Pseudoduganella dura: one gene and its partner. The protein of the gene in region 2 interacts with the protein of the main gene of each other region in a pairwise test. Links are inferred from orthologs where the notes say so. Each region holds a gene or a part of one and is shown on either strand. Other genes may lie near its edges. The genes, in order: acpP and ybgC.

Region 1 (14,901 bases), 4.0 Mb from region 2 along the record:
TAGCGGTCGTACAGGATCGACGCCACCGCGCAGTTCAGGATCGAATCGCCCAGGAATTCCAGGCGTTCGTTATGCAAACTGCTGTGGCTGCGATGCGTCAGGGCCTGCTGCAGTAACCCAGCGTCCCGGAACGTGTGGCCCAGCTTCGTTTGCAATAACTGTAGATTCATCTTCCTGTCTGTCCTGTCTTTCGTGTCACTCGGCACGGGCGGGGGTGGCACCGCCCTTGGCGGTCGAGCCGCTGTATTCGAGCAGCACGCTGGCCGGCCCGGCCAGGTGGATTTTCTTGTCGTAGGCGAACGAGACTTCGGTTTCACCGTTGACCCGCTCGATCGTGAGGTCTCGGCCGCTGATCGAGCTGATGTAGTTTACCTCGGCGCTGCGGTCGAACGAGGCCCGGATCTCCTGCGGCGTGCCGCCGGCGGCCCTGGCCTTGGCGATCGCCGCGCTGACCGACCGGTATTCCGAATACGTGGGCAGGATCTTCATCGCCAGCACGCCAGCCAGGCCGGCCAGCGCCAGCACGACGACCAGGCCCGTCAGCGAAATACCGCCTTGACGCAGTGCGCCTTGACGCAGTGCGCCTTGCCGCAGTGCAAAATTGGCCCGTCCACGCATCGCTGCTCCCCGCTCGATCACTGTATCTCGGTCACTGTATTACTGGATGCCGCCGATACGGCGCGGGTTGGACAGGTTCATCCACACCGCCACCGCCTTGCCGACGACGTTCTTGTCCGGCACGAAGCCCCAGTACCGGCTGTCCGCGCTGTTGTCGCGGTTGTCGCCCATCATGAAGTAGTTGCCAGCCGGCACGGTGCAGGTAAAGCCGTCGTACGTATAGGTGCACGCCTCCTTGCCCGGGAATTCGCGCACGTCGGACAGGTTCAGCGTCGGCGCGCGGTCGTCGTTCAGGATGCGGTGCTCGACGCCGGACAGGTTTTCCTTGAATTGCTTCTTGTAATTCAGGGTTTCGTCGTCCAGGTAATCGTCCTGCGGCGCGTAGGCGATCGGCTTGCCGTTCACGGTCAGGCGCTTGTTTTCATAAGTGATCTTATCACCCGGCACGCCAACGACGCGCTTGATGTAATCCTGGCTCATGTCCTTCGGGTACTTGAACACCATCACGTCGCCGCGCTGCGGATCGTTCAGCTGGATGATCTTCTGGTTGACGATCGGCAGGCGAATGCCGTACGTGAACTTGTTCACCAGGATCAGGTCGCCCACCAGAAGGGTCGGCACCATCGACGACGACGGGATCTTGAACGGCTCGAACAGGAACGAGCGCAGCACGAACACCAGCGCGATCACCGGGAAGAAGCTGCCGGAATACTCGATCCAGGTCGGCTGCCTGAGCAGCGCCTGCTCGATCTGCGCGCGGCTCTGCGTATTGCTGTCGACCTTGATGCCGTCGGCGGTCAGCTTCGCGGTGCGCGAGTCGTAATCGGCCAGCGCCCGGTCGGCGGCGATCCGGCGCTGTTTCGCCAGATAGAACACGTCCAGGACCCAGATGATCCCGGTCACCACCATCAGCACAAACAGGATCAGCGCAAAATTGCCGAGGATGCTTTGCAATGTCATTTTTCGTCCACTTGGAGAATTGCCAGGAATGCTTCCTGCGGGATTTCAACGGAGCCGACCTGCTTCATGCGTTTCTTGCCGGCCTTCTGCTTTTCGAGCAGTTTCTTTTTCCGCGAGATGTCGCCGCCGTAGCACTTGGCCAGCACGTTCTTGCGCAACGCCTTCACGTTTTCACGCGAGATGATGTTGGAGCCGATCGCGGCCTGGATCGCCACGTCGAACATCTGGCGCGGGATCAGTTCGCGCATCTTCGCCGCCACCTGGCGGCCGCGGTACGGCGCATTGGCGCGGTGCACGATGATGGCCAGCGCATCGACCTTCTCGCTGTTGATCAGCATGTCGACCTTAACCACGTCGGCCGAGCGGTATTCCTTGAACTCGTAATCCATCGACGCATAGCCGCGCGAGGTGGACTTGAGCTTGTCGAAGAAGTCCAGCACGATCTCGGCCATCGGCATCTCGTACACCAGCTTCACCTGGCGGCCGTGGTAGGCCATGTCCAGCTGGACGCCGCGCTTGCCGATGCACAGCGTGATCACCGACCCGACATACTCCTGCGGCATGTACAGGTTGACGGTGACGATCGGCTCGCGCACATCGTTGATGTGCGACGGGTCCGGCATGCGCGATGGATTGTCCACCTTCAGGATGGAACCGTCGCGCTGCTCGACCTCGTACACCACCGTGGGCGCCGTGGTGATCAGGTCCATGTCGAACTCGCGTTCCAGGCGTTCCTGCACGATTTCCATGTGCAGCAGGCCCAGGAAGCCGCAGCGGAAGCCGAAGCCCAGCGCCTGCGACACTTCCGGCTCGTACATCAGCGCGGCATCGTTCAGCTTGAGCTTTTCCAGCGAGTCGCGCAGCGCGTCGTACTGGTTCGCTTCGACCGGGAACAGGCCGGCGAACACCTGCGGCTGCACTTCCTTGAAGCCGGGCAGCGGCTCGGGCGCCGGCTTGGCCGCGTGCGTGATCGTGTCGCCCACGCGGGCGACCTTCAGTTCCTTGATGCCGGCGATCACGAAGCCCACCTGGCCGGCCGACAGCGTCGGCAACGACACGGAACGCGGCGAGAAAATGCCGATGTCTTCCACCAGCTGCACCGAATCGGTGGCCATCAGGCGGATCTTTTCCTTCGGCTTCATGGTGCCGTTGACCACGCGCACCAGCATGACGACGCCCACGTAGGCGTCGTACCACGAGTCGATGATGAGCGCCTGCAGCGGCGCATCCGGGTCGCCCTTCGGCGGCGGCACCTTGGCGATGATCGATTCCAGCACATCCTCGACGCCCAGGCCGGTCTTGGCCGAGCAATGCACGGCGTCGCCGGCCTCGATGCCGATCACGTCCTCGATCTCGGCGATCGCGGACGGCGGATCGGCGTTCGGCAGGTCGATCTTGTTCAGCACCGGCACCACCTCGACGCCGAGGTCCAGCGCCGTGTAGCAGTTCGCCACCGTCTGCGCCTCGACGCCCTGCGAGGCGTCGACGACCAGCAGCGCGCCTTCGCAGGCCGACAGCGAGCGCGAGACTTCGTACGAGAAGTCGACGTGGCCCGGCGTGTCGATCAGGTTCAGGTTGTAGATTTCACCATTGCGCGCCTTGTATTTCAGCGCCGCCGTCTGGGCCTTGATGGTAATGCCGCGCTCGCGTTCGAGGTCCATCGAATCGAGCACCTGGGATTCCATCTCGCGGTCCGACAGGCCGCCGCACAGCTGGATGATGCGGTCCGCCAGCGTGGACTTGCCATGGTCGATGTGGGCGATGATGGAGAAATTGCGAATGTTGTTCATTGAATTAAAACGGCGTTGAGGCTGCAAATACGCGGCCAAATACAAAAAAGCGCTCTGGGCGGGAAGCCCTGCCGAGCGCTTTCTAGAAACGTGCAAGGAAAAACCCCTAGCATTTTACCGGATTTCAGAGGGGAAAGCCGGAAATCCGACGTGGCGGCTGCGCGATGGGGCGCCGGGCCCGTTTATGGGGCCGGCTTGGCGAGCCAGCCTATCGAGCCCGCTTGTCGAGCTTGAATCTCAGGCCAGCTCCCCGGGCCGGTTGCGCAGCGCGGCCAATACCTTCTGCTCGTCGAGAAAATAGTGGCACAGCTCCGCGCCGCCGGCAAACAGTACCGGCACCAGTTCGTCGAAGCGGGCCACCAGTGCCGGATAGGCGTCCACGTCGATCACGTCGACGGTGAACGGCCGGTCCGGGCCGCGCAATGCCAGCAAGGCATCGAGCATGTCCTGGCACAGGTGGCAATAGCCGCGCGAATACAGGGTGAAGTGCATGGGAAGAACGGCGATGGGCGGCGAAGGTGTCGCCGCCCCTGATCCGCTTACTTCGGTGCCGGAGCCGGGGCCGGCCGCAGCGTGAGGAAGCGTGCCACGTCGCCGCGGCGCACCAGCACCACCGCGTTCTTCTTCGGATCGAGCTTCGATACCAGCGCGCCGAACTGGCGGGCATCGGTGATCGGCGAATTGTTCAGCTGCAGCAGCACGTCGTCGGGCTGGATGCCGGAACCGGCCGCCACGCCTTCGGCGGAAGTCACCTTCACGCCACCGGGCACGCCGAGGTCCTTCTTCTCGGCCGCCGACAGGTCGGCGACCTTCAGCCCCAGCGCATTCGCCGCGCCTTCGGCATTCGGCTTGCCGCGTTCGCCACGCACGCCCCTGGCCGGCTGGTCCGATTCCAGCTCGGCGACGGTGACCGGCAGGTCGACCGCCTTGCCCTGGCGCCACACGGTGATCGTGGCGCGGGTATTCGGCTTCGTGTTGCCGACCAGCCGCGGCAGGTCGTTCGAGCCGCTGATCTCGGTGCCATTGAACTTGATGACGATGTCGCCCGCCTTCAGGCCGGCCTTGGCGGCCGGGCCACCCTCTTCCACCATCGAGACCTCGGCGCCGCGTGCTTCCTTCAGGCCCAGCGATTCGGCCACGTCGCGGCTGACTTCCCCGATCGACACGCCGATGCGGCCGCGCGTGACCTTGCCGGATGCCTTCAGCTGGTCGGCGACGCGCATCGCCTCGTCGATCGGCACGGCGAACGAAATGCCGTTGTACGCGCCGGACAGGGTGGCGATCTGCGAATTGATGCCGATGACTTCGCCGCGCATGTTGATCAGCGGGCCGCCCGAGTTGCCGGGGTTGACGGCCACGTCGCTCTGGATCAGCGGCAGGTATTCGCCGGTGTTGCGCGACTTGGCCGAGATGATGCCGGCCGTGACCGAATTTTCCAGGTTGAACGGCGAACCGATCGCCACCACCCATTCGCCCACGCGGATCTTGTTCGGGTCGCCCATCGTCAGCGCCGGCAGGCGCGAGGCATCGATCTTCAGCATGGCCACGTCGGTGCGGGTGTCGGCACCCAGCACCTTGGCCTTGAATTCGCGCTTGTCGGTCAGCGTGACGTAGACTTCATCGGCGCCGGCCACCACGTGGGCATTGGTCAGCACATAGCCGTCGGCCGAGACGATGAAGCCGGAACCGACGCCGCGCTGCACCTCGCGTTCCGCGGGCACCTGCTGCTGGCGATTGTTGCCGCGCGGCTGCTGGCCATCGCGGCGCGGGGTCGGCATCTGGCCGCCGAAGAAGCGGCGGAAGAATTCCTGCATCTCGTCCTCGTCCGCCATGCCGGAGTCGCGCGGGCGCAGCCGCTCCGTGGTGCGGATGTTGACGACGGCCGGACCAACCTTTTCCACCATGTCCGCAAAGTCCGGCAGGCCGGCGACCGAGGCCGCTGCGGCGTGAACGGGCGCCAGGTTGATGGCGGCGGGTGCGAACAGGATCCCTGCGCTGACCAGCAGCGCCGACAAGGTTTTACTACCAGCAGAAGTATTTGTTTTCATAGGAATAGTCTGTTTTCGGTGTAAGTCAGAACGCGGGACAAGCCAAAGGCTCCACTGTATGGTACAGCGAAAACCTTGAGTTGCAACACGCACAAGATGTTGCGACCAATAACAAATTTCAAGGGGAGATTTGTAGCGTGCTGTAACGAGGGAAACGGATTTGTAACAGCGCACGGAAGTGCCAGCCGGTCGGCCAGCGCAGCGTCTACCAGGCAGAGGACGGCTTGTGGCTTGCGGGAGAGTCAGGGAACGGTCTCGGCGGGCTGCCCTCCGTGCGCCGCATCGGCGGGACGGCCCGGCAATTCCTCGGCGGCCAGGCGTTCGGCCAGCCGGGCCGCGAAGCCGGGAGACAGGTCGGTAGCCGGCTGGTGCGCCCGCAGCGCATCGCCGACGAAATGGTACATGCGCCATGCCGCCAGGCCTTCGGGCTCGGATAGCGCGGCCATCGTGAGTTCGAGTTCGCACGCCGGCAATTCGTTGTCCACCATCGCCGAAATGTGCTCCTGGAGGCGGGTCGGGGTTTCCATGACTTGTCCGATGGGGGAAGGTGATCGACAATGAGAATCAACTATGAGAAGCAACAACGAGAATGCAACAACGGGAATGACCAATAGTTGCAACAGGCTGAACTGTCAGTTTCGGAGCCTTACCAGCGCTTGTCAACAGGCATGTCCAGGAGTGGCCGTAATTTGTCGGCAATCACTTCGCGGGCCCGGAAAATGCGGCTGCGCACGGTTCCGATGGGGCACGACATGATTTCCGAAATCTCTTCATAACTCATCCCCTCGATCTCGCGCAGCAGGATCGCCGTGCGCAGGTCGAGGGGCAGCGCATCCATCGCGGCATTGACCGTTTCCGCGATCTGCTTGCTGGCAAGCATGGACTCGGGCGTGTTGATATCGCGCAGGTGATCACCTTCGTCGAACGCTTCGGCACCTTCGGCATCGACATCCGAGGAAGTGGGCGTCCGGCGGCTCTGTGTCACGAGAAAATTCTTGGCGGTGTTGATACCGATCCGGTACAACCACGTGTAAAAGGCGGAATCGCCCCGGAAATGACGCAACGCCCGGTATGCCTTGATAAAGCTTTCCTGCACCACGTCCTCCGCTTCGGCAGGATCGTGCACGATGCGCGATACCAGCCGCATCAGCCTGCGCTGATACTTCGACACGAGCAAGTCGAATGCTTGCCGCTCACCTGCCTGGACTCGCTCGACCAGCAGCCCATCGCTCTCACGGTCTGTCGTCACACCTCTGCCCTCGGTGGCCTGCAGCGCGGGCACTCATATCGCTATAGAGACGCCGCGCCGCATTTGGTTCAGGGGTTTTCGGGATTTATTTTCGGTTCATTGCCGCCGCCGGCACGCGCCGCCAGCGCCAGCCGGCGCCGCACCTCGGGCGCCGCGCTGTCGGGAAGCACGACCAGCCAGTGGCACCGGCCCGCTTCGCTCTCCAGGCGCAACAGCAACAAGCCCGGCCATAACGTGGAGCCCGGCATCAACCGCACGCGTTGCCCCCTGCCCGCGTGCCGTGTCTCTCTCTGCTGGTATACCGTCAGGCGAATTTGCCCGACAGCCGAAATATCAATGCGCGCGAGCTTGACAAGGCGGCGCTGGCAGAACACGCCCGCCATGCCTGCCGCGAGCAGCAGCGCACCGGCCACGCCCGGCCCGGACCACGCCCCGCATGCCAGCACGGCCGCGCACAACGCCGCCTGCGCCACGCGCAACGACGGCGACGGACGAATGACGGCGGACACGGCGATCGACATCGTGGCGACGGATAGGATGGGCGAACGAAGTCGCCGGAACGAACGCGGGATACAAACAAACCGGGCAAGGCATTCAGCCGCCTGGTCAGACCGGATCGACGATTACTGGAGAATCAACTGAAAGCGCAACTGAAAGCGCAACTGAAAGCGCAACTGGAAGCGCCGGCCTCTTGCCGGGCAATCGGGTGCCGACGAACGCCGGCACCGGCGGGCCGTGGGAAATACTCCACGGCCCCTTGGCGCTCACTTCCGTTTGACCGGAGTGAGCAGGGAAAGTTCAAACTTTTCCGAACACGAGGCTGCCGTTCGTTCCGCCGAAGCCGAACGAGTTCTTGACGGCATACTGGATGGCCATCGGACGGGCGACATTGGCGCAGAAGTCCAGGTCGCACGCCGGGTCCTGGTTGAACAGGTTGATCGTGGGCGGTGCCACCTGGTGGTGGATCGCCAGCACGGTGAACACGGCCTCGAGGCCGCCGGCGCCGCCCAGCAGGTGGCCGGTCATCGACTTCGTCGAGCTCACCACCAGGCTCCTGGCGTGTTCGCCGAATGCATACTTGATGCCGGTGACTTCGGCCACGTCGCCCAGCGGCGTCGACGTGCCGTGCGCGTTCACGTACTGCACCTGGTCGGGGTTGATGCCGGCATTCTTCATGGCCGCGATCGCCGACTTGGCGCCGCCGCTGCCATCTTCCAGCGGCGACGTCATGTGGTACGCATCGGCGCTCATGCCGAAGCCGAGCAGTTCCGCGTAGATCTTGGCGCCGCGCGCCTTGGCGTGCTCGTATTCTTCGAGCACCATCACGCCGGCGCCTTCGCCGAGCACGAAGCCGTCGCGGTCCTTGTCCCACGGACGCGATGCGGTCGCGGGATCGTCGTTGCGGCTCGACAGCGCACGGGCGGTGGCAAAGCCACCCAGGCCCAGCGGCGACACGGTGGATTCGGCACCGCCGGCCACCATCGCGTCGGCATCGCCGTATTCGATCAGGCGCGCTGCCGCGCCGATGCTGTGCAAGCCGGTGGTGCAGGCTGTCACGATCGCCAGGTTGGGACCGCGCATGCCGTATTTGATCGAGAGGTTGCCGGAGATCATATTAATGATCGAGGCCGGTACGAAGAACGGCGAGATACGGCGCGGACCGCGCTTGTCGTAATCGGCCTTCTGTTCTTCGATCATCGGCAGGCCGCCGATGCCGGAGCCGATGATCACGCCGATGCGATCGGCGTTCTCTTCGGTGACGACCAGACCGGAATCCTGGATCGCCTGGATACCCGCAGCCATGCCGTAATGGATGAAGGTATCCATGTGGCGGGCTTCCTTGGCGTCGAGATAGCCTTCGACGTTGAAGTTCTTGACCTCGCCGGCGAAGCGGGTCGAGAACGCGCTGGCATCAAACTTGGTGATGTTGGCGATACCGGATTTGCCCTCGGTAATCGCGCTCCACGCTTCGGCAACGGTATTGCCGTTCGGGGCTACGCAACCAAGGCCGGTGACCACCACACGACGGTTTTTGGAACTCAAGCGATTCTCCTGGAGTCGATCTTTGCTGCTATTGCTGCGAACTTAGGCCTTGACGTGATTCGTCGCGTAATCGATGGCCTGCTGCACGGTGGTGATCTTTTCGGCTTGTTCGTCAGGGATTTCCATTTCGAACTCGTCTTCCAGTGCCATTACCAGTTCAACGGTGTCGAGGGAGTCGGCGCCCAGGTCATCGACGAAGGACGATTCGTTCTTGATGTCGGCTTCGGCGACGCCCAGCTGTTCGGCGACGATCTTCTTAACGCGTTGTTCGATATCGGACATGTTATGGCTCCATTGTGTGTATGTTACGGAAAGCGCGCATTTTATCAGGTTTGCGCGTTGAAAAACTAATTTCGGCTTCTGTGCTCAGCTTTACCGAAATCACTGCTAAAAAACGGGATCGCGCCTTTAATCCATGCGCGAAGCCGTTAATTCATGTACATGCCGCCGTTTACGTGCAACGTGGTGCCGGTGATGTACGCGCCACTCGGCGACGCCAGGAAAGCCACCGCCGCGGCGATGTCTTCCGGCTTGCCGAGCCGGCCCAGCGGGATCTGCGTGAGCAGGGCCGCATGCTGTTCCTCGCCCAGGACTTTCGTCATGTCCGTGTCGATGAAGCCCGGGGCGATGCAATTGACGGTGATGTTGCGGCTGCCGATCTCGCGTGCCAGTGCGCGGGACATGCCCTCGACACCGGCCTTGGCCGCCGCGTAGTTCATCTGGCCGGGATTGCCGGAAGACGCCACCACCGACGTGATGTTGATGATACGCCCAGTCTTGGCTTTCATCATGCCACGCAGGACCGCCCGCGCCAGACGGCCGACAGCGGACAGGTTGGTCGCGATGACCTTGTCCCATTCATCGTCCTTCATCCGCATCGCCAGCTGGTCGGCGGTGATGCCGGCGTTGTTGACGAGGATGCCGATCGCACCGAACTGCTTGCCCACTTCGTCGATGACGGCGCCGCAGCGTTCCACATCGGTGACGTCCAGGACGACGCCCTTGCCCGCCTGTGCGCCGGCCTCGGCCAGATAAGCGGAAATCGCCTCGGCGCCGGCTTCGGTGGTGGCGGTGCCGATCACCTTCGCACCCTGGCGCGCCAGTTCCAGCGCGATCGCCTTGCCGATGCCGCGCGATGCGCCCGTGACGAGCGCGACTTGGTTGGACAGAATCATAATCATCCTTTGTTGTTGTTCAGCCTGAGGTTCGGCCTCAATGCGTGCCGCATCGACGCGGCAGCTTACTTCAGTGCCGCCAGCAGCCGCTCCAGCGAAGCCTGGTCGGTGATGGCATCGCCGGCCAGGGCGGGGTCGATGCGTTTCGTCAATCCCATCAGCACCTTGCCCGGACCGCATTCGATCACCTGGGTGATGCCGCCCGCCGCCACTTTCTGCATCGTCTCGACCCAGCGCACCGGGCTCGCGGCCTGGCGCACCAGCGCGTCCTTGATGCTTCCAGGATCATGCAGCACGGCAACATCAACGTTATTGATCAAATCGATCTGCGGCGCATTGAAATGAATGCCATCCATGTATTCGCGCAAGCGGTCCGACGCCGGTTTGAGCAGCGACGAGTGGAATGGTGCCGACACCGGCAGCCGCATCGCCCGTTTCGCACCCTTGGCCTTGGCGATCTCGCAAGCCTTCTCGACACCGGCGGTGTGGCCGGCGATCACGACCTGTGCCGGCGCGTTGTAGTTGACGGCTTCCACGACCTGGGTGGGATCGGCGGCCACGGCTTCGGCGCAGGCGGCGCGCACGTCGTCGTCGGACAGGCCGAGCACGACAGCCATCGTGCCCTGCCCCACCGGTACCGCTTCCTGCATGGCCTGCGCGCGGAAGCGCACCAGCGGCACGGCATCCTTGAACGGAATCACGCCGGCAGCCACCAGCGCCGAGTATTCGCCCAGGCTGTGGCCGGCCACGACCTTTGGTACGGCGCCGCCGGCCGCGATCCATGCGCGGTACACGGCGACGGCGGCGGTCAGCATGACCGGCTGGGTATTGGTGGTGAGATCGAGTTCTTCCTTCGGGCCTTCGGCGATCAGCTTGCCGAGGTCGAACTGCAGCGCGTCCGACGCTTCGGCGATCGTCTGCTCGACGACCGGATTGCCGTTGAAGCCGGCCATCATGGCCACGGCCTGGGAACCCTGGCCGGGGAATACAAATGCGAATTGGGTCATGGTGTGTTCTCGTTATGAAAAGCGGACGCGCCGGGGCGCATCCGCGTTTAGAGCAACAATTCTAAAACGGCGCGCATTGTACACCGCCGTTTGTATTCCACCTACAGCTTACCTCTCCGCCAGGTTCCCGCGAGAAGGCAAAGCCAACTATTTCCTGCATCCCCGCCAAGTCCCGGCGAGAGGTAAAACCATCTATTCCTACATCCTCGCCAGGACGGCGCCCCACGTGAAGCCGCCGCCGACGCCTTCCATCATCACGACATCGCCCTTCTTCACGCGGCCGTCGCGCACGGCGGTATCGAGCGCCAGCGGGATCGAGGCGGCCGACGTGTTGCCATGCTGGTCGACGGTGACGACCATCTTGTCCAGCGGCAGGCCCAGCTTTTTCGCAGTGCCGTTCATGATGCGGATATTGGCCTGGTGCGGGACCAGCCAGTCGATCTGGTCGCTCGTCATGCCGGCCGCCTCGAGCGCTTCGTTGGCGACTTTTTCCAGCACGGTCACCGCCAGCTTGAACACGGCCTGGCCATCCATGTACAGGAAGGCGCTGCCCGCCACCGCCCCGCCGGCCACATTGCCGGGCACGGAAAGAATGTCGGAATGGCGGCCATCCGCGTGCAGCTTGCAGGCCAGGATGCCCGGCTCGCTGGAAGCGCTCAGCACCACGGCGCCGGCACCGTCGCCGAACAGCACGCAGGTGGTGCGGTCTTCGAAGTTGAGGATGCGCGAAAACACTTCCGAGCCGATCACCAGCACGTTCTTGTGCATGCCGGACTTGATGAAGCTGTCCGCCGAGGCCAGCGCGTAGACGAAGCCGCTGCACACGGCCTGCACATCCATGGCGGCGCTCGTGTTGGTCATGCCCAGCTTGCGCTGCACGATGCAGGCGGTGCTGGGGAAGCTGCCGAAGAAATCCGGCGTGGAGCTGGCGACAAGGATCAGGTCGATGTCGTTCGGCTGCAGTTGCGCCATCTCCAGCGCGCGCCGGGCAGCGTGCACCGCGAGATCGGAAGATACCTGTTCCGGCGCCGCGTAATGGCGCGCCGAGATACCGCTACGGGAGGAAATCCACTCGTCGGACGTTTCGATGCCCTTGGCCGCCAGTTGCGCGGTCAGGTCGCCGTTCGTCACGCGTTGTTCGGGCAAGTAGCTGCCCGTGCCGATGATTTTGCTGTACAGAGTCATGCCGTCTCACCCAATGGTTGTATTTTCGCGTGGCATCAGTTCGGCGATCAGGTCCGCCAGCTGTTGCTGCACGTCGTTTTTCGCCGCATCGTATGCGCGGCGGATCGCCCACTCGTAGGCTTCCACATCCGCCCCGCCGTGGCTCTTGAATACCAGGCCGCGCAAGCCCAGCAGGCCGGCGCCGTTGTAGCGGGAAGGATTCAGGCGCCGCGTAATGCGCTTGAGGGCACTGCTGGCGATCAGCGCACCCAGCATGGTGATGGGGTTGCGCTTGAATTCGGCCGTCAGCACCATCTTGAAGAAGCGTGCCACGCCTTCAACGCCTTTCAGCGTCACATTGCCGACAAAGCCGTCGCACACGACCACGTCGGTCGTGCCCTTGAAGATATCGTTGCCCTCCACGTTGCCGTGGAAATTGAGCTTGCCGCGCTCGTGGTCGGCCTGCAGCAGCGTCGACGTGGCCTTGACCACTTCGTTGCCCTTGATATCTTCGGTGCCCACGTTCAGCAGGCCGATGGTGGGGCGGGCGATGCCCTCCATCGCGTGCACGAGCACCGATCCCATGATGGCGAACTGGTGCAGGTGGTGCGGTTCGCAATCCACGTTGGCGCCCAGGTCCATCACATAGGTCGGGCCGTCCTTCTGGTTCGGCATGATGCCGCAGATGGCCGGACGGTCCACGCCGGTCATCGTTTTCAGCACATAGCGGGACACGGCCATCAGCGCGCCGGTATTGCCGGCGGAGACACAGGCCTGGGCCTTGCCGTCCTTGACCTGTTCGATGGCCACGCGCATCGACGAATCCTTCTTGCGGCGCAGCGCCACTTCGAGTGGATCGTCCATCAACACCTGTTCGGATGCATGCAGCACGGTGATACGGGAATGCTCGCCGGCGCGATGCTTCTTCAGCTCGGCGCGGAGCACGTCCTCCAGGCCCACCAGGATCAGCTCGGCATTGGGTTCGCGATTCAGGAAGGAAATTGCGGCAGGAATGGTGACCGACGGGCCGTGGTCACCGCCCATGCAGTCGATAGAAATTTTTATTGTCATTGCGGGCAAGATGCGATCCCGGCAAAAATGCCGGAGCCTGCGGTTTCAAGACACATACATTCCCGGCAGGCCGGGAAACAGCATGCGCGAATGGGCACGAAAGCCCGGCATGCCGGAAGGTGCTCGGGGTCGGCAAAAAGAAAAAGCGGCGCCACGACAAAACTTTCGCGTGCACCGCTTTTGGTCTTTGGCCGAAACCAAAACGCCGATTACTCGTCGTTTTTGGTCTTCAGCACCTTGCGACCACGATAGAAGCCGTTCGGGCTGATGTGGTGACGCAGGTGGGTTTCGCCGGTGGTCGGCTCGACTGCCAGGTTCGGGGCGGTCAGGAAATCGTGCGAACGGTGCATGCCGCGCTTCGAAGGGGACTTCTTGTTCTGCTGAACTGCCATGATGACTCCTAATACATAAGTTCTAAAATTTTAACACAATCGACCGGCAAATACATGCAAATCGAGTATCCCAGTGGCATCGCGCATCGGCATGACCTAGCTACGCTACCTTGCTGCGTTACCACTCAATGCCAATACTCGCAGCCCGATTGGCATGTTCTTCAGGAAACCCCGGAAATCCGCTGCGCGGCGTTTCGCGGCCCCTCAATACATTGATCTTTATTTTTTCAGCGCCTTGAGCAATTCAAAAGGCGACTTCTTCTCGCTGCGCACCGAATCGAGCAGCGCCGTGTCCGGGCAGGTGTCGTGCTTCGGTGCTTGCGGCAAGGCCAGCAGGGCCTCGTCTTCAATCAGGTCCATCAGGTTCATCGAACGCGTGCCGACGATCACATCGATCGTCTCGTCGTCGACCACCGTTTCGATTTCATCGGCCCTGGCATCATCCTCGCCCAGCATCAGCACGGTCGAGGAATCGATCTCGTAGGCAAACGGCGCCAGGCAGCGCTGGCAAGTCAGGTGCACGGTGCCGGCAACGGCCAGGCGCATCTGCGGAAATCCATGCTTGCTCGTGCCGCCCTCGGCCTTCCAGGCAACGGCGCCTTCGGACGATGCGCAATCGCGCACGAGGCGCGTCATGTCAGCCACCGGCGTTTCGCCTTCGCGGGTGCCGCCCGTCCGACAGAATTCAAAGGCGTCGATCAGTTGGACATTCATCGCAGCACTCATCGGCTAAAACTTCCCTCGAAAACCTGCGATAATAACAGGGTTTTCAGCGCGCGGTCAAAGACTTGCGCGCGCCGGGAGACCTTTTTTCAACCTTTTTCAACCAGCTGTCGCATGCCGGCCCCATCTCCGGCCTTTGCCGCACGATTCCGCTGCGCGATTCAACGGCGCACAGAGCATATAACAATTCGAAGCGCCTCGCCACAATAAAATCTTTCCATGAATCACAACTTTCCTTCGCCCGCTGCCGCGCTGATCCTGGCTTCGAGCTCACCCTACCGGCGCGAGCTGCTCGGCCGGCTGCAACTGCCGTTCACGGTCGACGTGCCAGCCATCGACGAAGCGCCGCTGGCCGGCGAAACGCCCTCGGCCACCGCGCTGCGGCTGGCCCGCGACAAGGCCGGCGCCGTGGCGGCACGACACCCCGGCAGCCTGGTGATCGGCTCCGACCAGGTGGCCACGCTGGACGATGAACAGATCGGCAAGCCCGGCAGCCATGCCGCCGCTCTCGCCCAGCTGCAAAAAATGCGCGGCCGCGAGGTGGTGTTTCACACGGCGCTGTGCCTGTGGGACGGGCGCGACGGCACCTGCCAGGTGGAAGACATCCGCACCGTCGTCAAGTTCCGCGACCTGCCCGATACCGAACTCGATGCCTACCTGC
Region 2 (14,872 bases):
ACGACCCTCCGAAAGAAGCGGGATTATAGGATGGCCCGGCCGTTCCTGTCAAATGCTTAGGAGCATCGAATCGTACGAAATTTCATTCGTGCCCGTGTCCACCGGTGCCGGGCGGGCAATGGCGCGCACGCCATTGCCCGCTCACAGGCAAGAAGCCGGCTCCGCGCGACTCCTGCTGCGTTCCATGTGGTCACCCCATGGCGGACGAACCGGACTGTACTGCTGCTCCCCTCGCTTCCTACTTGCTCCCCAGCCGCTCCTTGGCGGTCCGCGCGGCCGCGGTGTTCGGGTAAGCCTTGATCAGCTCGTTCAGCGTCTTCTTGGCGTTGTTGACGGCCTTCAGCTCGGTCTGGCAGCTGGCGATGTTCAGCATCGCGTCGGCGGCCTTCGGGCTGTCCGGGTAGTTCTTGACCACCGCCTGCTGCGCCACGATCGCGGCCTTGCAGTCGCGGTTCGCGTAATAGGCGTTGCCCAGCCAGTACTGGGCATTGGCGGCATAGGCCGAGCCGGGGTAGCGCCGCACGAACGCTTGCAGCGCGGTGGCGGCGCCTTCGTAGTTGCCTTCCTTGAACTGCTGCATCGCCGCGTCGTAGGAGTTCTGCTCGGACTGGTCGACCGATGCGGTCTGGCCGTCGATCTCGACCTGGCGCGGCTCCAGGGCGCGCAGGCGCTTGTCCATGTCGGCGTACAGGTCCTTCTGGCGCTTGGAGGCTACTTCGATTTCGTTCTGCAGCACTTCCACCTGGCCGCGCAGGCGCGCGATTTCCTGCATCGTCTGTTCATGCTGGGCGATCAGGTCCAGCGTGGAGGTCTTGTCCGCCTTGGTGTCCATGCGGGAGGCGAGATCCTTCGACAGCGCTTCCACCTTGGCACGCAGGTCGAGGATCGCGCGGCGCGCTTCGTCGTCGTCGAACACGCCGGCGGAGGCATGCAGGGAGAAGGCGGCGGCTGCCAGTGCGACAGCCGTCTTGGCGAATTTGATCATGTTCGTAAGCGCTTTCAATGAAAAAACGGGGCAGGGCGCAGTATAACTTGCGCGCTGCCCCGTTACGGGTGTCCGAATCGGTGGATTCAGGAATTACTTGTAGACGATGTCGGCACGACGGTTCTGCGCCCATGCCTCTTCGTTGCTGCCGGTGGCTTTCGGCTTTTCCTTGCCCAGCGAAACAGCTTCAACCTGCGCATCCGACACGCCCAGCGCGACCAGCGAGCGCTTCACGGCTTCGGCACGTTTCTGGCCCAGGGCCAGGTTGTACTCGGCGCCGCCGCGTTCATCGGTATTGCCTTGAACCAGGATGTTGCGGCTGGTGTTCTTGGTCAGGTAGCCGGCGTGGTTCGACACCACCGACTTGCCATCTTCGCGCACGACATAGCTGTCGAAGTCGAAGTACACGCTGCGCTGTGCCAGCACGCCTTGCGGATCGTCCAGCGGGTCGAGCGACTTGGTTTCCACCGGTGCCACGGAACGGGTGTTGTCGGCCTGTGGCGTGGTGTCGGTCGGCTTGCTTTCCACTACGGGTGCCGGCTCGGTAACCTTGACGGGGCTCGAGCAAGCTGCCAGCAGGGCGGCGCTGCTGATGATGAAGGCGATGCTTTTTACGTTACGCATATTGATTCTCCTGGTCGTTGTGAAAGGTCTTTACTGCCTGTTTTACTTCATGAAAGGACCCCAGGTGGGTTCCTTGATTGCACCGGCCTGAATGGTCAGGCGTTGCTTGACCCGGCCGTCCACCGACACCACCGCCAGGGCCTTGCGCCCGCCCGATTCGGTCGAGTACAAGATGTACTTGCCGTTCGGAGCGAAGCTCGGGGCCTGGTCGTTGCTGTTATCCGACAAACGTAGCTCCTGGCCGCTTGCCAGATCCATCACATAGAGCTGGAAGTTGCCGTTGCGCCGGGAAATATAGGCCAGCGTCTTGCCATCCGAGGAAAGACGCGGGCTGATGTTGTAGGTGCCCTTGAAGGTCACGCGCTGGGCGTCGCCGCCGTTCACGCTCATGCGGTACACCTGCGGGCCGCCGCTGCGGTCGCTGGTGAAGTAGATCGACTGGCCGTCCGCGGAGAACTGCGGTTCGGTATCGATGCCGCTGCTGTTCGAGATGCGGCGGATGCCGCCGCCGCTGCTGTTGGCGATATAGACCTGCGTGTTGCCCGTCTTCGACAGGGCCAGCGCGATGCGGCTGCCGTCCGGCGACCAGGAAGGGGCCGAATTGCTGCCGCGTTCGTTGGCGATCACGGTGCGCTGGCGCGTGATCAGGTTCTGCACGTAGATCACCGGTTTCTTCTGCTCGAACGACACATAGGCCACCTTGGTGCCGTCCGGCGACCACGACGGCGAAATGATCGGCTCGTTCGACGACAGCGCCAGCTGCACGTTCTCGCCGTCCGCGTCGGCCACTTCCAGGCGGTAGGAGCGGCCCTGCTGCGTCACGTAGGCGATGCGGGTGGCGAAGATGCCGCGCACGCCCGTCAGCTTTTCATAGATGTCGTCGGAAATCTTGTGGGCCGACAGCCGGGTGAACTGCGCCGGCGCCTGCTGGTCCAGCTGCGACAGCTTGCTGTTCTGAATCGTCGACATCAGCTTGTAGCGCACGTCGTACGTGCCGTTCGCCCCCTTTTGCACGGTGCCGATCACCAGCGCGTCGGCGCCGCGCGCCTTGTAGGTGGAAGCATCGACATTCATGTCGGTAATCGTGCCGGCATCGATCACCTTGAAGGCGCCGCTGCGCTCCAGGTCGGTCTTGATGACGGACGAGATCTGCGTGGGCGACTGGCCTTCGTCGACGAAGGCGGCCACGGCCACGGGAATCTGGTTGCTGCCGACGCCGGAAATTTCCACGCGCAATTGCGCCTGGGCGGTGAGACTGGCCAGCATGCCGGCGGTGATGAACAGGGTATTGAGTTTTTTCATGTTTCGCGTCAAGGCAAGTCTTTCAAATTGAAGTTGGCATTGATATCCCGCTCCACCGTGCCGTCTTTCTTTTTTGGCAGAGGCGACGACTTGTTGATCGCGTTCTCCACGGCGGCATCGTAGGCAGGAATTCCGCTGCTCTTGATCTTTCGGACCGAAATGATTTCCCCAGTCGGTAATTGCGAAATCTTGAACTCCGCACGCGGATTGCCCGGAACATCCTGGCTGCCCGCATAGCTGATGTTGCTCTTGATCTTGGCCGTGATGGCGGCCACGTAGCCGCCGTCCATCCGCGGCGCGGTCGATTTCTCGGCCGTGCCGCTGCTGCCGCCAGCGGCGCCGGTAATGCGCCGCATTTCATCCGCGCGCATTTTCGCCAGGCGATCGGATTCCTTCTTCTCCGCGGCCTTCTTCTCGGCCAGCTGTTTCTTTTTGGCTTCGTCGTCTTTTTTCTTTTGCTCGGCCAGTTCCTTCTTCTCGGCCGCCGCTTTTTCCTCGGCCAGGCGTTCTTTTTCTTCCTCGCGTTCCCGCTTTTCCTGCTCTTTCTTCTGCTTCTGCTCGGCGAGCTTGCGCTCCCGCTCGGCTTCCTTCTGGTCCTCGAGCTTCTGCTTGCGCTTTTCCTCGGCCTTTTCCTCGGCAATGCGCTTTTCCTCTTCCTTCTTCTTCTCGCGCTCTTTCCTGAGCGCGATTTCCGGATCGGGCTTCGGCGGCGTCACTTCCTTCGGCGGCGGCGGAGCCGGCGTCGGGGCAGGAGGCGGTGGAGCCGGTTCCGGCTTCGGTTCCGGCGCGGGCGCAGGCTCCGGTTCCGGTGCTTCGGCGGGCGGCGGCGGCGGTGCGGCCTGCTGCGTGGTCAGGTCCCACACTTCCGCTTCCACGGCCACCGGCTGCGTGTTCTGCCAGTTGACGCCGATTACCAGGAACAGGACCAGCAGCGCGTGCGTGGCCAGCGCGAGACCGAACGCGCGCCAGCCGCTGCCATTGCGGGGCACCCGATACGGGCCGCCCGTGTTTGCTTCATTTGTCGCCATGCCTTACTTCGTCGCCAGACCGACGCGGTTGATGCCCATCTTTTTCGCTTCGGAAATCAACTGGATCACGTCGTCGTACTTGCTTTCCTTGTCGCCCGCGATCAGCACCGGATAATCGGGATTGTCCTCGTGCAGCGTTGCCAGCTTGCGCACCAGGGCATCGCGGTTCGGCGCCGTTTCCGGCGCATCGGCATTCTTGCCCGCGATGCCGATCGACAGCGCACCATTGGGCTTGAGCGTGACCTGGATATAGGCATCCGGCGGACGCACCGATTTTTCCGCGTGCGGCAAGTCGATCGAACTCGGATTGTTCGAGCTCGGCATCACCATGAAGATGATCAGCAGGCACAGCATCACGTCGATATACGGCACGACGTTGATCTCGGATTTCAGCTTGCGGCCGCGGCCGCCACGCATGCTGCTGTTGAAGGAAGAAGCCATCGTGGTCTCCGTTCGTTCTAGCGCGACTGACGCTGCAGGATGTTCGAGAACTCTTCGACGAAGCTTTCGAAGCGGATCGCCAGGCGGTCGATATCATGCGAAAAACGGTTGTAGGCCACCACGGCGGGGATGGCCGCGAATAGGCCGATCGCGGTGGCGATCAGTGCCTCGGCGATGCCCGGCGCCACCGCCGACAGCGTGGCCTGCTGCACGTTGGCCAGGCCGCGGAACGCGTTCATGATGCCCCACACGGTGCCGAGCAGGCCGATGTACGGCGACACGGAGCCGACCGACGCCAGGAATGCCAGGTGCGATTCCAGCACATCCATCTCGCGCTGGAACGCCGCGCGCATCGCGCGGCGGGCGCCATCGAGCAGCGCGCCGCCATCGAACGTCTCACGGTTGGCGGCCACCGCCTGCTTGCCCTTGATGAACTCGCCCATGCCGGCTTCGAAGATGCGCGACAGCGCGCCGTTGTTGGCGCGGTTGCTGCCTGCGGCCTGGTACAGCTGGTGCAGGTTGCCGCCGGCCCAGAAGGTCTTTTCGAAATCGACCGTCAGGCGGCGCGCGGCGCGCACGTCGAACAATTTCTTGAAGATATAGGTCCAGCTGACGATGGAAAGGCCAAGCAGCAGCGCCATGATCAGCTGAACGATCAGGTGCGCATTGGAGATGAGGGCAATGAAGGAAAGATCTTGGGACTCGTTCATTTATAAATTAGTTGTACAATAGTAAGCAATTGGTGAGTACGGGCACGGTGCATGCCGGTAATCCGTCGAAGTGCAAAGTGCCCGAGGCCGGCCGGTCAGCTCACGTAGGCGCGCATGTGTCCGGCGACGGCGTCGGGCACCGCGCAGGGGCGCAGCGCGGAATCGACACAACCAACCTTGACATGAGCCGTGTTCAACAGGGTCGAGCCGCACCATGCCTGCTGCCGGAACACGACAGAGGCACGACCAAGCTTCTCGATAACTAGCGTCAAGTGTAGAGCATCGTCCAGTCTGGCGGGCGCATGATAGTCCGCGCTGACATTTTTCACCACGAACATCGCGTCGTGCTCTTCCAGCAGTTTCTGCTGCTCAACACCAATCGCGCGCAGCCATTCGGTACGCGCGCGTTCGAAAAACTTCAGGTAATTCGCGTAATAGACGATGCCGCCCGCGTCCGTATCCTCGTAGTAGACACGGACCTCCCAGGTGAACTCTGAAGCCATGGTGGTATTGTTACAAGTGTTATCAGGCAACATTCTACGCGATTCATGCAAAACCGTTGCCAAAAGTTTGCTGACGTTATGAAAAGCTGATCAGTTAAACAAATTCGTGGGAGCCCACCAATACTTGTAACATTCGCTTACGAATGGTGCACCAAGGCAATTAAATTCCGCCGCATCGTCGCCATGTCAGACACGCTTGATCGCCAGCGGACCGGCAGCCTGGCAAGTGGGCATCAATTCGATCATGTTCACGTTGACGTGCGGCGGCAAAGTGGCGATCCAGTAGGCGGTCGCGGCGATGTCGTCGGCCGTCAGCGGCGTGGTGCCTTCGTAGACCTTGGCGGCGGCGGCGTCGTCGCCCTTCAGCCGCACGTTCGAGAACTCGGTGCCGCCGCAAAGGCCCGGCGCGATATTGGTGGCGCGCACGCCGGTGCCCACCAGGTCCGAACGCAGGTTCAGCGTGAACTGGTCGACAAAGGCCTTGGTGGCGCCATACACGTTGCCGCCCGGGTAAGGGAAGCGCCCGGCCACCGAGCCCAGGTTGATGATCAGGCCGCTGTTGCGGGCCACCATGCCGGGCAGCACGGCGCGCGTCATCGTCACCAGGCCGGTGCAGTTGGTGGCGATCATCGTTTCCCAGTCTTCCAGCTGCGCCTCGTGGGCCGGCCGCACGCCGAGCGCGAGGCCGGCGTTGTTGACCAGCACATCGATATCGCGCCAGCCGGCCGGCAGCGCTTCGAGCGCCGCATGGATCGCCGCCTTGTCGGTCACGTCCAGCGGCACGGCGCGCACGTTCGGTCCCAGCTCGCCGGCCAGGGCTTCCAGCCGGTCTTCACGGCGGCCCGAAATCAGCACGCGGTGGCCATTGGTGGCAAAGATGCGCGCCATCGCGGCGCCGAAGCCGGCGGTAGCGCCGGTAATGAAGACGATCATGAGCATTCCTCGAAAGTGCGGTTGGCGTGGGTCCGCTGGTGGGTCAAGCGCTTCCACCATGCCCGGCAAATCCTCGCGATTGTAGCCGAATTGACAGTGTTTGGTCGCGCTACCACGTCGAGCTCGCCTCGCGGAGCGCCCCTTCCTTGCTCAGACTGGGCACATCACATACAATCTCGGCTCCATTTATGTCCCACGTAACTGGCGAAAAGCGCGCATTTGAACGACCGGGCGGCGGAGGCGGCACCGGCACGGGCATGGCGGGCGAGAGGTGGAGATCCACCGGGGAACGTGGGATGTCACAACGCCGTTCGCCTGGGCAGCCACGATGGAATCGCGCGGATGAGCGTGCGGTCGGGCTGTCTGTGTCTACCCGGCATGTCCTCATTCGATCCTATCTGCCAGTCTCAATCGGAGTTAATTCATGTTCGCAAAAGATCACACCCTCGCCAATGTCGACCCGGAACTGTTCGGCGCCATCCAGAACGAAAACAAGCGCCAGCACGACCATATCGAGCTGATCGCGTCGGAGAACTACACGTCGCCGGCCGTCATGGAAGCCCAGGGTTCGCAGCTGACGAATAAATACGCCGAAGGCTATCCGGGCAAGCGCTACTACGGCGGTTGCGAATACGTGGACGTGGTGGAGCAGCTGGCCATCGACCGCGTCAAGCAGCTGTTCGGCGCCGAAGCGGCCAACGTGCAGCCCAATTCCGGTTCGCAGGCCAACCAGGGCGTGTTCTTCGCCGTGCTCAAGCCGGGCGACACCATCATGGGCATGTCGCTGGCCGAAGGCGGCCACCTGACGCACGGCATGGCGCTGAACATGTCCGGCAAGTGGTTCAACGTGGTGTCCTACGGCCTCACCGCCGAAGAAGACATCGACTACGCCGCGATGGAAAAGCTGGCCCACGAGCACAAGCCGAAGCTGATCATCGCCGGCGCGTCGGCTTTCTCGAAGAAGATCGACTTCGAACGCTTCGCCGCCGTGGCCAAGGCCGTCGGCGCCTACTTCATGGTGGACATGGCCCACTACGCCGGCCTGATCGCCGCCGGCCTGTACCCGAACCCGGTACCGCACGCCGACTTCGTCACGTCGACCACGCACAAGTCGCTGCGCGGCCCGCGCGGCGGCATCATCCTGATGAAGGCCGAGCACGAGAAGATCATCAACTCGGCGATCTTCCCCGGCATCCAGGGCGGCCCGCTGATGCACGTGATCGCCGGCAAGGCCGTGGCATTCAAGGAAGCGCAATCGGAAGAATTCAAGGCCTACCAGCAGCAGGTCGTGAAGAACGCCGACGTACTGGCGAAAACGCTGATCAAGCGCGGCCTGCGCATCGTTTCCGGCGGTACCGAGTCGCACGTGTTCCTGGTGGACCTGCGCGCGAAAAACCTGACCGGCAAGGAAGCCGAGGCGATCCTGGGTTCGGCCCACATCACCTGCAACAAGAACGGCATTCCGAACGATCCGCAAAAACCGTTCGTCACGTCCGGCATCCGCCTGGGCAGCCCGGCGATGACCACCCGCGGCTTCAAGGAAGCGGAAGCCGAGGAAGTGGGCAACCTGATCGCCGACGTGCTGGACAACCCGCAGGACGCCGCCACGATCGAACGCGTCAAGGCCGCCGTCAAGGTGCTGGCCGACAAGTACCCGGTTTACGCTTAATCGACACGGCGTTACTATCGGGGCGCCGGGCTGCGAAGCCCGGCGCCTTTTTTGATCCCACCAGGTTCGCCCATGAAATGTCCGTTCTGCCAGCACGATGAAATCCACGTCCTCGATACGCGCGTATCGGAGGAGGGGGACGCGATCAAGCGCCGGCGGCGCTGCGGCAAGTGCGACAAGCGCTTCACCACGTACGAGCGGATCGAACTTTCGATGCCGTTCGTGGTCAAGAAAAATGGCAGCCGGGCCGAGTACGCGGAGGCGAAGTTGCGCGGTAGCCTGATGCTCGCATTGCGCAAGCGTCCGGTCGCCGCCGCCGCCGTCGACGACGCGGTGAAATCGATCGCGGAAAAACTGCTCACGAGCGGCAAGCGCGAAGTCGATTCCAACTACATCGGCGAACTGGTGATGGGCGAGCTGAAGCGGCTCGACAAGGTGGCGTACATCCGCTTCGCTTCCGTCTACAAGAATTTCGAGGATCTCGCGGAATTCCAGGATGCGATCGAGGAAGCCGGCCAGGAGCGCAAGCGGCAGGAGTGATGCCGGCGGCCTGACGGCGCGCGTCACCGTGGCACGCAGGGATTCCGGCCAGTCGCCGCCATCCGTGCTCACGGGCCGCTGTTACAAGCTGCTGTCACAAGCTGCTGTCACAAGCTGCTGTCACAAGCTGCTGTCACAAGCTGTTATCACAATCCTGTATCACAATCGATCATCGCGATCCACAGTATTCATGCGATAAAGACGGTTCCCTGTTGAACGTCTTGCGCTGATCGTTCTCCCTTCCTTGCGCGAGGCCATTCCGACCTCGCACCCTGCGTTTGCGCAATCCCTTTGCGCAGCTTCCTGCCAGGAATTTTCAAGCTGTCCGACCGGACCTTGCGCCCGCTCAACCTGCCGAGTCCGCTCGCCGTTACCTTGTACGCCTGAGTCGACGAGGGGAGGTTGCCGATGCGCCACGCTGCCGGGTTCACGTTGCTGGAAGTGCTGATCGCATTGCTCGTGCTGGCGCTCGGCCTGATCGGCGGCACCGCGATGCAGTTGCACGCGATGCGCACGCGTCACGAATCGGCGCTGCTGTCGGCGGCGGTGCAGATCGCGGCGGGCATGGCCGATCGCATGCGCGCCAATGCCGCCCAGGTGCCGGCCGTCTACCTCGGCGTCGATTACGACGCCCATGCCAACCCCGTTCCAGTTGCGCCGGAGTCGACTTGCCGGCTCGGCCCGTGCGATCCGGCCGGGATTGCCCGGCTCGACGTCCATGAACTCGGGCGCCAGGTGCGCGCCGCGTTGCCGGCCGGCCGCGCGCGCATCTGCCGCGATGCGCAAATGTATGCGGGCGGCCGGCTGCGTTGGACGTGCACCGGTGGCGCATCCGACCCGGTCGTCGTCAAGATCGGCTGGCGCGGCAGGCGGCCGGACGGCACGCCGGAGCGCGACGGGCAGGGCGGCCGCGCGCCCGGCGTGGCGGTTGCCGTGGCGGGAGCCTGGCCATGAGGCCGGCGATGAACGGCGGCGCGCCGCGGGCCACGCAGCGCACTATCGGCCGGCCGGCATGCCCCGGTTCCCCGCAGGCCGGCGTGGGCCTCCCCGAGATGCTGGTGGCGCTGGGCCTCGGGCTCGCCGTCACGCTGGCGGCATCGGCGATGCTGCTGCTGGCGAACCGCGATTTCGTGCACCATGCGGCCAATACACGCCTCGATGACGGCGGGCGCTATGCGCTGGAGCTGATCGCCCGGGCAGTGCGGCAGGCGGCATGGTCCGATCTCGAAAGCGGCGCACCGCCGGCCGATGGCGACGCCGGGATCGGCGGCCTGGACAACCGCACGCTGCCGCGAATGGGCGCCGGCTTCGGCGGCGCGCTGGCGGCACCGGATGCCGTGCGCGGCAGCGACGTTCTGGCCGTGCATTTCGGCGGACTCGGCAGCGGCAGCGGCGATGGTTCCGTGGTCGATTGCGCCGGCTTCGCGGTCGGCGGCGGTGAGCCGGGCTGGAGCATTTTTTATGTCGGCGTCGCCGACGACGGCGAGACCGAACTGCGCTGCAAGTACCGTGCGCAGTCGGGCAACTGGAATGCCGATGCGATCGTGCGCGGCGTCGATTCGTTCCAGGTCCTGTACGGCATCGATACCGGCGACCCGCGCGACGGCATTGCCGACCGCTACCTGAACGCCTCCGCGGTCCGGGCACTCGATGCCGGCATGGCGCTGGAAGGCGCGACGCCGGCGGAGCAGGCGCAGGACTTGCGCCGCAAGACCCACTGGAAACGCGTGGCGACGGTGCGCGTGGCGTTGCTGCTGCACGGCGAGGCGCGATCGCGCGCCGGTGCGCCGCCGGTGCGCTACCAGCTGTTCGGCACGCCGGCCGAGGCAGGCGACCCCGGCACCGTGGTTGACGAAGCCACGCTGCCCGTGGCGCTGCGGCTGCGCGCGCGGCGGCTGTTCGAGCAGTCCGTGCAGTTACGCAACCAGGACGGCTGAGGATGTACCGCCGGGAATTGCCGTGCAACCGCGAACGCGGCGTTGCACTGATCGTCACGCTGGTGATGCTGGCGGCCGTCCTGCTGCTGGCGGCAACGGCGGCTGGAATGGCCCTGATGGGCGAAAAGGCGGCGCGCGCCGAGCGGGACCGGCACGTGGCGCTGCAATCTGCGGAGGATGCGCTGATGGATGCGGAACGCGATATCGAGCAAGCCGGCACCGCGCGCGCGGCGCTGCTGGCGGCGCCCACGGACTTCGTGCCCGGTTGCGGCACCGGCGCGGCCCTGGGCCTGTGCGCGGCGGTGGAGGCGGGGGCGCCGCCGCCCTGGCAGGCGGTCGACCTGGCGGACGATGGCGCCGGCGTCGCGCTGGGCCGCTTCACCGGCGCGGCCATGCAGACGGGCGAAGGCGCGCTGCCGATGCGGCGGCCGCGCTACATCATCGAGCGGCGGCCCTACCACCGCCCGGGCGAGGAGGCCGGCACCGCGCCGCGCTTCTATTACCGCGTGACGGCCATCGGTTTCGGCAACCGGGAAGGGGTACACGTCGTGCTGCAGTCGGCCTGGCGCCGTCCCGGCGACTGACCGGGAGAACATGATGCGCAGTCCAAACGACATTGCCCGGCCGCCATCGCGCGGCGCTCCCGGCATCCCGCACCGCCGCGGTGGACGGATCATGCCGCGCCTGGCGCTCGTGCTCGCGCCCGGCCTCATCCTGTTCTGCGCCGCCTGCCTGCCGATGGATGGCGCGAGCACGCCGCCGGTCGCGATCGACGATGCCCCCGCCGCAACGGCATGCGATCCCGGCCGCATCGTGCAGGGGCCGGCGCTGGCCGTTCCCGCGGCGCAGCTGCAACCCTACGGCTCCGTGGCCGCCACGGATGCCGGCGTGGCGCCCGCCGATGCGGCCGTCTTCCGCATGGCGAACGACCTGTCGGCCGCCAGCGGCACACTGACCCGGGCGCCGCTGGTGCGCGGTGAAGACGGCGCCGCCACGCTGCTGGCGCCGCAGTGGGATGCGGCGGCGGTCCTTGCGGCCACGCCGCCGGCCGCGCGCCGTATCTACACGCTCGACCCCGGCGCCCGGCCGCCTGGCGCGACCGTGCCGTTCGAGTGGGCGCGGCTGTCGGCGGCGCAGCGGGCCGCGCTGGACCGGCCGCCCGGCGCGGCGGAGGAGGCGCATGGCGACGGGCTCGGCGCGGACCGCATCGCGTGGCTGCGCGGCGAGCGCGCGCTGGAAGGCGGCACCTTCCGCCGCCGGGCCGGCCTGCTGGGCGATGCGGTGCACAGTGCGCCGCTGTATGTGGGCGCCGGCGCCAACGCGCACGGCGATGCGGCTTATGCCGCGTTCCAAGCGCGAACGCTGCGGCGCCCCGGCGCCGTCTACCTGGGCGCGAACGACGGCATGCTGCATGCCTTCGACGCCGATACCGGTGCCGAACTGTTCGCCTACGTGCCGGCGATGCTGGTGCCGGCGCTGAGCGAACTGCCGGCGCCGGGGTACACGCACCGCGCCTGGGTCGACGGGCCGCTGGGCGCCGGCGAGGCATTCATCCGCGACGCGTGGCGCAGCGTGCTGGTGGCGGCCCCCGGCGCCGGCGCCCAGGGGTTGTTCGCGCTCGACGTGACCGATCCGGCCGGTTTCGATACCGGCCTGGGCGCATTGTGGGAGTTCACGCAGCGCGACGACGCGGCCATCGGCAACGTGATGCAGCCGGCGCAGGTGGGGCGCCTGAAGCTGCGCACCCGCGACGGCGTGCCCCAGTACCGGCACTTCGCGCTCGCCGGCAACGGCTTGAACAGCTACGCCGCGGATGGCGCGCAAGGCGCCCCGCATGGTTCGCTGTTCCTGCTGGCGCTGGACAAGCCGGCGGCCGAACGCTGGCGGCTGGACACCAACTACTACCGCCTCGATACGCCGCCCGGCGATCCCATGCTGCCGTCCGGCCTGGGCGCCCCGGCACTGGTAGCCGACGACAACGGGGTGGTGCGCCATGCCTATGCCGGCGACCTGCAGGGCAACCTGTGGCGCTTCGATTTCACCCGCAACGCGCCGTGGCGCACGAACCCGGCATTGCAGCCGGTATTCTCCGCCCGCGATGCGGCCGGCCGTCCACAGCCGATCACGCAGCCGCCGAAGATCGTGTATGCGGAAGGCGGCGGCTACCTGGTGCTGTTCGGCACCGGCAGCCTGTATGGCAGGGCGGAACGCGATCCGGCGCGCTTCGCGCCGCAGTCGTACTACGCGATCCACGACGACCCGGCCGCCCCGCCGCCGGCCGCGCCGCCGGGCCGTGCCGACCTGCTCGAGCGGCGCCTCGAAGGGCGGGCGGGGGATGCGGACTTTGCCGTCGCCGGCCGGCTGGCCCCGATCGGCGCGGGCGGCCGCGCCAGGGGCTGGTTCCTGGATTTCGCCGGTGGCACCGATGCCGGTACCGGTTCGGGCGAGCGCAGCATCGCCGCCGGCGCGATCGTCGACGGCAAGCTGGTATTCACCACCGTCGTTCCCGGGGCCGATGCCTGCGCGGACAGCGCCAGCCGCCTGTATGTGCTCGATACGCTGGCCGGCCTGCCGGTGGACGGCGGCGGCACGGCATCGGCCCGCGGCGTGACCGGCTTGCTGATGCCCGAGCCGGTGCAGGGCGTGCCGCTGTTGTTGCCTGGTGCCCGCCAGCGCACGCCGCGCGCGCCGGCCGGCCGCGTCGACGTCGGCCGCACGACGGCGATCGTGCCTTTTGGCCCGGCAAGCGGCATGCCGCTTGCCGGGGCCAGCAGCAGTGCCACGTGGCCGGCCGGCCGGCTGGCCTGGCGCGAAGTGGCGAACTGGCACCAGCTGCACCGCGCCGCCGCCGCTCTTTCCCCGCGGGGGCAGCGATGAATGCGCGCGGTGGCTTCACGCTGGTCGAACTGATGGTCGCGCTCGCGGTGGCCGGCGCGCTGGCGGCGGTGGCGTATCCCGGCTACCAGCTGCACGTGATCCGCACCAAGCGCACCGAGGCGCAGGTGGCGCTGCAGGCGGTGATGCACCAGCAGGAGCGCTACTTCACGCAGAACAACCGGTACGTTGCGTTCGGCGCGGGCGTGGACGGGCCCGAAGCACGGCTGTTCCGCTGGTGGTCCGGCGCCACACCCGCCGCCAGCGCCTATGAAATCATCGGCCGGGCCTGCGGCAGCGAAGACATCGCCGACTGCGTGGAACTCGTCGCCATCCCCGGCACCGACCGGGTGGACAACCGCTACAGGGACCCCTCATGCGATCGACTGATCCTCACCAGCACCGGCATGCACCTGGCCACCGGTCCCGCCACCCGCTGCTGGCGCTGAGGCGTTCGCCGGCATTCACGCTGGTGGAAATGCTGGTCGCCGCGAGCATCGCCGCCATCCTGCTGGGCGCGGCGGTGCCGGGCTTTCGCGCGATGCTGGAACGCCACGCGGTGCGTGCCGCCGCCGCCGACCTGCTGGCGGCGCTGCACCTGGCCCGTTCGCAGGCGATCGGCCGCGGCGTGAACATCGTCGTGGCGCCCGTCGATCCGGCCGGCGTGGCCTGGCGCGACGGCTGGGCCGTGTTCGCCGATACCGATGGCGACGCGCGGCCCGGGCCGGGCGAAACGGTGCTGTTCCGGCGCGGCCCGGCACCCGACGGCCTGCGCATCTGGTCGCGGCTGACCCACACTGCGCCGCCCTGGTATGTCGCCTATAATAGTGCGGGCCGCAGTTGCCGCGCCGGCAACAGCCTGGCTGCGAACTGGGGCACGCTGTCACTGCAGCTCGGCAGTGTCCAGCGCAACGTCAAGATCAACATGCTGGGCCGTGCGCGGCTGTGCGACCCGCGGGTGGAATCGGGCTGCGACCCGGCCGGCGAATAGGGACCATGGAAACCAACGATCTTCATCAAGGAGAACCGCGCGTGGAACAGCCGGGTGCGGGCGAGCATGTCGCGGACGACCTTGCCGGCATGCGCCTCGCGCTGCAATGGGCGGAGAAGGGCCTGTACACCACGTCGCCCAACCCGCACATCGGCTGCGTCATCGTGAAGGACGGCGTCGTCATCGGCGCCGGCGTCACGCAGCCGGCAGGGCAGGATCACGCGGAAATCCAGGCGCTCAAGGATGCCGGCCGCCGCGGCATCGACGTGCGCGGCGCCACCGCCTACGTGACGCTGGAGCCGTGCAGCCATTACGGCCGCACCCCGCCGTGCTGC

What was found.
Region 1: the proteins of ybgC (region 2) and acpP interact in binary tests that used the Escherichia coli proteins (3 or more experiments, as listed by UniProt). The link is inferred for Pseudoduganella dura from one-to-one orthologs.

The regions. Positions count from the first base shown.
Region 1 is NZ_WNWM01000002.1:5,233,281-5,248,181, reverse strand. What follows is about bases 7,371-10,078. They hold acpP (acyl carrier protein), read right to left. Parts: upstream 8,991-10,078; coding sequence 8,751-8,990; downstream 7,371-8,750. Other genes in these bases: fabD (ACP S-malonyltransferase), read right to left, coding at 9,949-10,078; fabG (3-oxoacyl-ACP reductase FabG), read right to left, coding at 9,137-9,883; fabF (beta-ketoacyl-ACP synthase II), read right to left, coding at 7,464-8,708. In the rest of the region: rnc (ribonuclease III), read right to left, coding at 1-170; GJV26_RS23035 (DUF4845 domain-containing protein), read right to left, coding at 196-618; lepB (signal peptidase I), read right to left, coding at 658-1,578; lepA (translation elongation factor 4), read right to left, coding at 1,575-3,368; GJV26_RS23020 (glutaredoxin family protein), read right to left, coding at 3,606-3,860; GJV26_RS23015 (DegQ family serine endoprotease), read right to left, coding at 3,908-5,416; GJV26_RS23010 (sigma-E factor negative regulatory protein), read right to left, coding at 5,659-5,943; RNA polymerase sigma factor RpoE, read right to left, coding at 6,063-6,665; GJV26_RS23000 (protein YgfX), read right to left, coding at 6,734-7,186; more of fabD, read right to left, coding at 10,079-10,890; GJV26_RS22975 (beta-ketoacyl-ACP synthase III), read right to left, coding at 11,089-12,075; phosphate acyltransferase PlsX, read right to left, coding at 12,082-13,125; rpmF (50S ribosomal protein L32), read right to left, coding at 13,335-13,517; GJV26_RS22960 (YceD family protein), read right to left, coding at 13,737-14,231; GJV26_RS22955 (Maf-like protein), read left to right, coding at 14,460-14,901. UniProt on the Escherichia coli protein: Carrier of the growing fatty acid chain in fatty acid biosynthesis.
Region 2 is NZ_WNWM01000002.1:1,193,407-1,208,278, reverse strand. Bases 3,890-6,568 are described here. They hold ybgC (tol-pal system-associated acyl-CoA thioesterase), read right to left. Parts: upstream 5,594-6,568; coding sequence 5,186-5,593; downstream 3,890-5,185. Other genes in these bases: GJV26_RS05475 (SDR family oxidoreductase), read right to left, coding at 5,780-6,526; tolQ (protein TolQ), read right to left, coding at 4,398-5,090; GJV26_RS05490 (ExbD/TolR family protein), read right to left, coding at 3,943-4,380; tolA (cell envelope integrity protein TolA), read right to left, coding at 3,890-3,939. In the rest of the region: tol-pal system protein YbgF, read right to left, coding at 239-985; peptidoglycan-associated lipoprotein Pal, read right to left, coding at 1,079-1,609; Tol-Pal system beta propeller repeat protein TolB, read right to left, coding at 1,652-2,911; more of tolA, read right to left, coding at 2,920-3,889; glyA (serine hydroxymethyltransferase), read left to right, coding at 6,951-8,195; transcriptional regulator NrdR, read left to right, coding at 8,268-8,735; type IV pilus modification protein PilV, read left to right, coding at 9,144-9,689; GJV26_RS05455 (PilW family protein), read left to right, coding at 9,686-10,672; GJV26_RS05450 (pilus assembly PilX family protein), read left to right, coding at 10,675-11,256; GJV26_RS05445 (pilus assembly protein), read left to right, coding at 11,267-13,549; GJV26_RS05440 (type IV pilin protein), read left to right, coding at 13,546-13,995; GJV26_RS05435 (GspH/FimT family pseudopilin), read left to right, coding at 13,923-14,537; bifunctional diaminohydroxyphosphoribosylaminopyrimidine deaminase/5-amino-6-(5-phosphoribosylamino)uracil reductase RibD, read left to right, coding at 14,627-14,872.